DNA from 2 places in the Microbispora cellulosiformans genome. Region 2 is predicted to be linked to the other one. Evidence: riboswitches for the same ligand, from Rfam matches in the RefSeq annotation. Region 2 holds a riboswitch; the other holds the start of a gene.

Region 1 (4,732 bases), on a different contig from region 2:
GGGCCCCCGGCCACCTGGGAGAAGAGGTGACACATCATGGTGCGACCAGGTCTGGCTCGACGCCCGGATGCGACGGAGCTACGCCAGACGTACGACAGGGCGGGATCCACCGCGCCGGCGCAGGTGATGGACGCGGTGACGCTCCTCGCCGGGCTCTATCTCGCCATCTCGCCGTGGATCGTGGGATTCACCGGGTTCGGCGGCCTGACGGTCAACAACCTGATCGTCGGGCTGGTCGTCACGGCGCTCGCGCTGAGCTGCGCCTCCGCGTTCGGCCGGACGTACGGCGTGAGCTGGGTGACACCGGTGCTCGGCGTCTGGGCGATCATCGCGCCGTGGGTGATCAGAGGCCAGCCGGCGACCACCGCGACCATCTGGAACAACGTGGTCACCGGAGCGATCATCTTCCTGTTCGGCCTCGGCGCGCTGGCGTTCGCGGCCAACTACCGGCAGCACGAGCACGGCCGGCGCAGGGGAGTCGGCTCACCCGGCGGCGAGTGGTAGCCGGCGCCGCCGCGCCCCAGCCGGCGCGCGTGGCGTACGGCGGACGGCCGGCGGAGGTTGTCCTCCGCCGGTCTCCCCGTCCCAGGACCGTCCCGCGGCCGGCGCCTGCCGCGGCCCGCCTTTCCGCCGCGACTCTGTCGGGGGCGGGCGATAACGTGTCGGCTCGTGTCGCGAAGATCACGGTGGTGGTGGGCCGCCGCTCTGGCGGCGTCGTCGGCAGGGCTCGCCTACAGCCTGACCCTGGCCCAGCACGGCTTCACCTGGTTCTCGTTCGGATACTGCCCCGTGCGCGATCTCTACGACGCAGCCACCGATGTGTGGTGGCCCGCCCGTACGTACTTCCCCCTGGCTTGGTATTCGGGGCTCCCCGGCATCGTTGTCGCGTTCGCCGCGCACTGGGCCGCCATCCGGGCGAGACGTCCCCGGGCCGGGCGGGTGCTCGCCCGCGTCGCGGCGGCGCCGCTGCTCGTCCTGTTCGGCCTCGCCCCGCTCGCGTTCGCGCTGGACCTCGCGAGGGACGCGGCCTGCCTGGACAGGTGGGGCGGGGCTTTGGGGGTCAGGCTGATTCTCCTCCCGGACGCCGTCGCCGCCGTGGCCGCCCTGTGCGCGCTCGCGGCGGTGCGCATGCCCCGCCACCGGCTCCGCCGGGCGCTGAGCCTGGCGCTCCTCCGACTGCCGCGCAGGTCGGCACCGGTGCTCGCCGTACTGGTGCTCCTGACCCTCCTGCCGGTGGCCGACCTGGCGGTGGGGGAGATCACTTCCCGTCCCTGCGAGGCGCGCTTCGTGGACGGGCGCTCGGGCGGCGCGCACGCCGTGCCGCCCTACGGCGCGGGTGAGCGCAGGTTCCTCTGCGACGCACGCGAGAGCGGCCGTTTCGCGGACATCTCGGACCAGGACCTGCTCACCTACGGGCACGCCGCCTGCGACGCCTACCGGCCGGGTGACGACGACGCCTACGTGTTCGCCGCCGTCTGCCCGCCGATAGCGGTGGATCTGCGGAAGAAGCAGGCGGCCGACGAGGCCGCGTACCGGCAGCAGGAGGCGGTGAACCAGCGGGCCTGCGACAGCGCCACTCACCGGCCGCGGGTCAGGCCGCTCCGAGTCGTGAGGGCTCTGATGGGCACCGACTACGGGGTGATCGAGTCCCTGGAGACGGAGGCCGCGCTCGACGACGACCTGCTGACGAGAGCGCAGGCGAACGGCCTGGTCGCCGCTCTCCCCGGTCATCTGATGGTGATCACGCACTCCGACTTCGACAACTGCCTGACGGCGGAGCTGTACCGTCGCCGACCACCTGTCGAGGCGAGTGGCTGGGACCGTGTGGTCGAGGTCGGCTACCGGAGCCTGGCCGGTCGTATAGAGCTGATGGATCCGATCCAGGGGGAGAGCGATCTGCCGAACCTCGCCTTCCGGGGCAGGGGCCGGTATCGCATCCGGGTGCACTACCGCGTGCCGGCCGGGGAGCCGGGGAGCACCCAGGACCTCCTGATCATGATCTTCCCCGGGGCGGACGAGTGGACGATCGAATATCTGCCGCGCCGGGGCAGCAGCCGATGACGCCGGCCCGGCCGTTCACGTGCTCCAGGCCGTTCAGGCAGGCCGCAGGGCACCGCTGAGCCCTCACGGGGTGATGTGGCGCAAATCACGATTGGGCGCCGCCGGTGCGAGGACCTGCGGAAGCATGATGCGGAAGGGGCGGAAATAGACCTATTTGCCGGGATTTCGGTCGTGTCCTACTCGTGATCTACTATGCTTCCGGTCAGTGCGCCGGTGCGTGGTCCTCAACCCGAGGACGACCGGCGACCGCCGAATCCCGGATGTCATCGAACCCGGGAACCGGGGACCCACGTCTCTTCTGGGGTGAATCCGGACCATCCGGTAGGGCTACTCCTGGCCCGAACCCGTCAGCTAACCCGGTAGGCGGCCAAGGAGAGGAGAGCGCGTGGAGTGTCCGCTCCACCTGCCCACCCGGCCCGGGTTCCGTTCCCGGCCCACATGCCCGCCCTGGAACGTCTCCAGGCTTCCGGGGTGACGGCGCGCCCGTGACGGGCTGCCACATCTCCCGTTTCTGAAACCCGTCCGATCCCGTCCGACTCCGGCCCGCCGCGGCCGTGTCCGTCGGCGTGACGGTCATGCCTCCATGCCGTCGTGCCCGGCGGGCGGGTTCGTCATGTTCTGACGCGCGCTATAGGAGCCTTCGATTTCTACCGATCCGATTGCACAGCAGCTGCTCGACGCCGTACGCCCGGAACTGGGCTACCGCGAACGGCCCGGGAAGCTGACCAAGTTCGGCGAGTGGTACGCCGACAACATCGCCATGGACTCCGACTTCAAGGCGGCTCCCTGGTGCGACATGTTCGTCTCGTGGGCGGCCGACCGCGCGGGCGTGCGGGACCACGTCGGCGAGTTCGCGCTGACCACCAAGCACGCCAAGTGGTTCGAGCAGCAGGGCGCCTGGAGCCGGAAGCCGGAACCGGGAGCGGTGGTCTTCTTCGCCTGGTCGGGGTCGAAGCGCATCAAGGACATCGACCACGTCGGTATCGTCGAGAAGGTCGTCGGCGGCAAGGTCCACACGATCGAGGGCAACGTCGACGGCGTCTGGCTCAAGCGCAAGGTGCGCGACTCCAGCAAGATCGTCGGGTACGGCCTGCCGCGCAAGGTCAAGGCGACCCCGAAGGTGACCGTCACCGTCCAGCCGGTGGCGGCGGACGCCACGGTCCAGGGGGCGGCGGACGCGGCCGTCCAGGGGGCGGCGTCGGCCACGCGGAACATGGCCGCGAGCCACGGGCAGTCGCTGGGCGCGGTCTTCTCGCCGGGCGACGCCGTCCTGCCGGCCGGCCTGCTGTTCGCGCTCGTCTCGACCGCGGTGACCGGCCTGCGGTTCAGGGCCGCCGCGGCGGCGACGTCCGGCGGGCGGCACCGCAAGGGCGGCCCGCGGCAGGCGGGGGACGGCGGCGAGCGGCGCGGCCGGGAGACCGCCGGGGCCGGGGTGCCCGGCCCGGCCGCAGCTCAGGAGCCGCTCCATCTCCCCTATCTCGGCTGACCGGCCGGAGAGACGCCTGGGAACATTCTGGGAGTTTGAGATCGTTTGCGGGTGTCTGTGAAATTCGGTGACTCGCGCGGCTAAGGTGGGCAGCCACCCGCGGAAGCCGTGGAGCTTTCCCCCGATCCGACCGCTGGGAGTTGTCTCACATGTACGGGCGCGTCCCCTCACCGACGAGCCAGGATGATCAGTTTCGTCAGGAGGTCCTCTCCAGTCAGGACGAACCATCCGGCACGAAGAGCAGGAAGCCCCTCGTCGTCGTCGCCGTGATCCTGGTCGCCGTACTCGCGGCGGCGGGCGCGGGCTTCGCTTTGCGCGGCGCCACGGACGCCGGCGGCCCCTCCGCGGGCACTGCCGGGCAGGCGACGGCCCCGGCGCAGGAGAACGGCGCCGGTGACCCCGCCGACTCCGGGCCGGACTCCGGCGCCGGATCCGAGGACGGCTCGGCGGACGGCTCCGAGGGCGGTGGCGCGGACGGAGGCTCCGCACAGGCGCCCGCCGGAGACACTGCGGGCACAGGTTCCGGCACAGGCTCCGGCGCGGACGGGTCCGGCGACCAGGCGGCCGGCGGCACGGGCCAGGCGAAGACCGCGCCGGCCGGAAAGGCGGGCGGCGGCACGAAGGGCGGCACGGGGACCGGGTCGAGCCGGGACGACGACACGCCTTCGACGGCCGGCGACCCCGGCGGCCTCATCCCCGGTGAGTGCGCCGCCTCCGGATGCTGAGCAGGCCGCAGCGCTGAGCAAGCCGCGGCCTTGGAGTGAACGCGCCGCCTCTGGACGTCGGCCCGGCCGCGGTCTCGGGGTGAGCGCGCCGTCTCTGGGTGTTGACCCGGCCGCGGTCTCGGGGTGAGCGCGCCACCTCCGGGTGCTGAGCGGGTCGCAAGCCCCGGTCCGATGGGTGCGCCGCTGCCGCGTACCCGGCCGGGCTCCGGCGGGCGTCTAGGGTGATCGAGCGCCCAGGGCGCGGGGTCAGGAGGACGGGTCGGGCCAGCCCAGCGGGAACGATGCGGTCGTGGGTGGTTCGCCGGCCGCGTCGGTGAACTCGCGCATGGCGGTGATCAGGGCCTGACGCCGGGGGGCGGGCATCCGGGCGAGTATCGCCGCGATCTCCGCCTCGCGCCGGGCCGTGACCTCGTCCACGATGCGCCGGCCGATGCCGGTCAGCCGCAGCAGCGTCTCACGC
Region 2 (4,732 bases):
GGGGAGCTCGCGGCGAGGAGGGGACATGATCGACATCCGGGACGCGTACCGAAGGGCGCTGGACGGTTTCGGCGACCGCCTCCATCTCGTCCGCCCCGGACAGTGGGACCTGCCGACGCCCTGCGTCGACTGGGACGTCCGGGGGCTGGTGAACCACCTGGTGGCCGAGAACCTGTGGGCCCCCGAACTGCTGTCGGGCCGTACGGCCGCCGAGGTGGGCGACGCGTTCGAGGGCGACGTGCTCGGCGACGACCCGGTGAAGGCGTTCGAGGCGTCCGCGCAGGGCGCCGTCCAGGCGGTGTACGCCGAGGGCGCCCTCACGAGCGTGGCTCACCTGTCCTTCGGCGACGTGCCGGGCGAGGAGTACATCACCGAGTTGTTCGCGGACGCGCTGATCCACACGTGGGACCTCGCGCGCGCCGTCGGCGGGCCGGAACGGCTCGACCCCGACCTGGTCGCGTCCTGCGCCGAATGGTTCGCCAAGGCGTGGGACGGCTACCGCGAGGCGGGGGTGATCGGGGACGAGCGGGACGTCCCGGCCGGCGCCGACCAGCAGACCCGGCTGCTCGCCGCGTGGGGCAGAAACCCCTGAGGCGAACGCCCGGACGACCCCGGAACCGGGTTACCGGCCCGTGGGGCGCTTGCCGTGGTTGGCCTTCTTCTTCCTGCGGGCCTTCGACTTGCGTGCGCGTCTGCCCATCGCGGCCGCCTTCCCTGGAGTACGGCTTTCGCCCACTGTCCTCCCGCGGGCGGGCGGCGGCAAGTACCCGCACCCCAACTCAACACTCCTGAACGTAAGCCTGGCATGATTTGGTGGAATCTGTTGACGGGAGTGGTGGATGCTGGCCCAGCAACGGCAGCAGGCGATCCTGGAGAGGGTGCGCAGGTCCGGCGGGGTGCGGGTCGCGCAACTCGTGCGTGAGCTCGGGGTGTCGGACATGACGATCCGCCGCGACCTTGAGGTCCTGGCGGAGCGCGGCCTGATCGTCAAGGTGCACGGCGGGGCCACCGCCACCGGCACCGGCTCCACCGAGGAGCCGGGCTTCGCGGCCAAGTCGATGCGGCAGCAGGCCGAGAAGGAGGCCGTCGCCCGCCGCGCGGCCCCGCTCGTGCCGCCGGGAAGCTCCGTCGCGCTCTCGGCCGGGACGACGACCTGGACGCTGGCCCACCACCTGGTGGACGTGCCCGAGCTGACCGTGATCACCAACTCCGTCCAGGTGGCCGACGTCTTCCACCGGGCGGGACGCCCCGACCAGACCGTGGTGCTCGTGGGCGGCGTGCGGACGCCGTCCGACGCGCTGGTCGGCCCGGTCGCGGTCGCGGCCGTCCGCTCCCTGAACGTCGACACCCTCATGCTCGGCGTGCACGGGATGAGCGTCCGGGCCGGTTTCACCACCCCCAACCTGCTGGAGGCGGAGACCGACCGCGCCCTGATCGCGGCCGCCCAGCGGCTCGTCGTCCTGGCCGACCACACCAAGTGGGGGACGATCGGCATCAGCACGATCGCGGCGCTCGGCGAGGCCGACGTGGTCGTGAGCGACGCGGGCCTGCCCGAGGAGGCCCGCGCCGTGCTGTCGGAGCAGGCCGGCGAGCTTCTCCTCGCCGATCCGTCCGGTGAGGCGTCCCTGGAGACCGCCTCCCTGTGACAGACACTCCCCGACGGCACACCCGCAGTGATGCCGCGAAAGAGCACTGTGAAGCTGGAGATCCACCGTGAAGCGCACCATCGCCCATCTGGCCGACGGCCGGGAGCTGATCTACTTCGACCGCCGCGACGACGCCGACCACGCCGCCGCCGACCCGCGGGATCTGCCCGCGCGCCCTCTCGCGTCCGAGTTGCGGCACGACCCGCTCATGGACGAGTGGGTGGCCGTCGCCCGGCACCGCCAGACCCGCACCCACCTGCCGTCCGCCCAGGAGTGCCCGCTCTGCCCCGGGCATCCCGGCTCGGAGATCCCCTCGCCGTACGAGGTGGCGGTGTTCGAGAACCGCTTCCCGTCGTTCAGCTTCAACACCGGCGCGTACGAGCAGGTGGGCGGGCTGAGCGAGGTGCGGCCGGGGATCGGGCGCTGCGAGGTCGTCTGCTTCACCTCCGACCACGACGCCTCCTTCAGCTCGCTCGGCGACGAGCGGGCCGTGCTGGTCGTCGAGGCGTGGGCCGACCGCACGGCCGAACTGTCCGCGCTGCCCGGCGTGGAGCAAGTCTTCTGCTTCGAGAACCGCGGCGCCGAGATCGGCATCACGCTGCCGCACCCGCATGGGCAGATCTACGCCTATCCGTACGTCACGCCGCGTACCCGGCAGATGCTGGACACCGCCGCCCGGCACCGCGGCGGCAACCTGTTCGCGGACGTCCTCGCGGCCGAGCGGAGGGGGCCCCGCGTGGTCGCCGCCAACGAGCACTGGACGGCCTTCGTCCCGGCCGCCGCCCGGTATCCGTTCGAGGTGCACCTCTACCCGCACCGCCGGGTGCCGGACATCCCGGCGCTGTCGCAGGAGGAGCGGGCCGCCTTCGCGCCGCTGTACATCGACGTGCTGCGCCGCCTCGACGGGCTGTTCGGCGTCGTCATGCCGTACGTCGCGGCCTGGCACCAGGCGCCGGTCACCTACCGGCGGGATCTGGCCTACCTCCACCTCCAGCTCTTCACGATCCGGCGGACGGCGGACAAGCTGAAGTATCTCGCCGGATCGGAGTCGGCGATGGGCGCCTTCGTCAACGACGTGCTCCCGGAGGAGGCGGCCCGCATGCTGCGTGAGGTGGTAACGGACTGATCTCCGTACGGTTGCGACTTGGGGTGGCAGTCGCCTTTTCTTTACCACTAGTATCCCTGGCACCACCGGTCACAGCCGGTGCCGCCTAATCCCGGGCGCCTCGCCCGGGAGCCGGGGACCCGTTCACGCCTCTGGGGTAAAGGCACGTCGCTGCCCGGGCTCCTCCAGCCCGCACCCGTCAGCTAACCCGGTCGGCAGATGGAGAGGAGTGGGCTCTGCCCCGCGCGTTCCCCCTGGCCGCAGGCGTGCTCACCGCCGCGGCCCTCGTCCTCGGCACTGCCGCCGGGGGCACCGCCGCCCCCAAGCCGACGGAGAAGCAGCTCAAGAAGCAACTCGCCGGCCTGCAGAAGAAGGTCGACCGGCTCATCGCCGACTACAACGCCAAGCGGGTCGCGCTCGCCAAGGCACGCGACGACGAGGCGGCGGCGCGCGCCCGCGTGAGCAGGGCGGAGGCCGACTACACGGCGACCCTCGACGAGGTCCGGGAGTTCGTCAGGCTGCGGTACCAGACCGACAGCGTGCGCGTCCTGCCCAACCTGACCGTCTCCGCGGTGGCCTACCAGCTCAAGGAGGAACAGGCCGCGAGGCTCGCGCGCGTGGACGAGGTCCGCGCCGAACGGCAGAAGGCCGCCGAGGCGGCGAAGGCGCTCACCGCGTCGCTGAAGTCGCAGGCCGCGGAGGTCGCCGGCCAGCGCCGGGAGGCCGAGAAGCTCATCGACGACATCCAGGACAAGATCGACCGCCTGGTCCCGATCGCCCCGGGCCGGAGGGCGAGCGGCTCGTGGGCGCCCGAGCTGCCGGCCGGAGCCGACAACATCACGCCCCGGATGCGGCTGATGCGGTCCGAGGTGGAAAGCCACTTCGATCTGGGCTTCCCGGTCGGCTGTTACCGGGCCGAGAACAGCGGCGAGCACCCCCTCGGCCGCGCCTGCGACTTCATGATGAGCTCGGGCGGCTCCATGCCCTCGGCGCAGATGCAGGCGCTCGGCGACAGCCTGGCCGCCTGGGCCATCAAGAACGGCCCGAAGCTCGGCGTGATGTACGTGATCTGGCGGCAACGCATCTACAACCTCGGTCATCCCGGCTGGCGCCCGATGTCCGACCGCGGCGGCGTCACCGCCAACCACTACGACCACGTCCACATCTCGATGTACTAGCGAACCGCGCCGGCGCTTCGATGGCGGCCGCCGGGTGCGGGACTACCGCGCGCGGGACTGCTGCCCGGTGTGCGTGCGCAGGGCGTCCGCGAACCACGTGAACACCGGTGCGAGGCTTGGCGGGGCGGGCCATCCGTTGATGACGGCCAGCAGGTGCCAATAGCGTTCCGCGCGGGGATCGCCGCCGATCTCCAGGCGCGTCAGCAGCCAGCGGCGCAAGCCGGCGTCGTCGGCTCGGCCGAAGGTCTGCGCGTACCGGGCGGTGAGGGCGTCGACGACGGGTGCGGCCTCGGCCGAACCCGGGGCTATACCGGCATCGAGCACGCGGCCGACGCTCTCGCGGACGGTTTCGGTGAGATCGTGGTGGAGGCCGGTGCGGTCGCCCTGCGCCCGCTGGGCCGCCTGGTACTCCGCCATGCGGCGGACGGCGGCGCGGAAGTCGGGATCCTGGGTGAGCTCGGCGAGTTCCACCCAGGCGTCGACCTGTTCGGGTTCGGGGTCGTCCGGCAGTTCGGGCATGGTCGAGCGCATCATGGCGACGAACTCGGCGTTGGCGTCGAGCCCGCCGAAGGTGTCGTCGATGAAGCCGGTGATCAGGCGCCGGCGTTCGTCGTCGGAGAGCTTGGCGAGTTTGTGCATGAGGTCCATCTCCTCGGGGGTGGAGCCCCGCTTGGCTACCGCGCGCAGTACGGCGCGCCGCAGCCGGAGGGTGCGGATCTGCACCTCCAGTGCGTCGGCGTGCGCGGCCGCGACCTCGGGCACCGAGACCTCCCGCTCCAGCACCTGCCGGATGACAGCGAGGT

The links. A riboswitch is a leader RNA that binds a small molecule or an ion and turns the genes downstream of it on or off. The one in region 2 is predicted to bind cyclic di-AMP.
Region 1: linked by a shared signal. The riboswitch ahead of F5972_RS30590 (CHAP domain-containing protein) and the one ahead of F5972_RS19910 (coiled-coil domain-containing protein) in region 2 are both predicted to bind cyclic di-AMP.

The regions. Positions count from the first base shown of each region.
Region 1 covers NZ_VYTZ01000015.1:73,899-78,630, forward strand. The annotation lists gene F5972_RS30580 (SPW repeat protein) at 37-504, shown strand; gene F5972_RS30585 (hypothetical protein) at 670-2,061, shown strand; cyclic di-AMP (ydaO/yuaA leader) riboswitch at 2,299-2,443, shown strand; gene F5972_RS30590 (CHAP domain-containing protein) at 2,822-3,547, shown strand; gene F5972_RS30595 (hypothetical protein) at 3,697-4,272, shown strand; gene F5972_RS30600 (MarR family winged helix-turn-helix transcriptional regulator) at 4,519-4,732, opposite strand, start outside.
Region 2 covers NZ_VYTZ01000007.1:19,858-24,589, forward strand. The annotation lists gene F5972_RS19895 (TIGR03086 family metal-binding protein) at 26-592, shown strand; gene F5972_RS19900 (DeoR/GlpR family DNA-binding transcription regulator) at 840-1,646, shown strand; gene galT (galactose-1-phosphate uridylyltransferase) at 1,714-2,772, shown strand; cyclic di-AMP (ydaO/yuaA leader) riboswitch at 2,845-2,983, shown strand; gene F5972_RS19910 (coiled-coil domain-containing protein) at 3,018-3,929, shown strand; gene F5972_RS19915 (MerR family transcriptional regulator) at 3,972-4,732, opposite strand, start outside.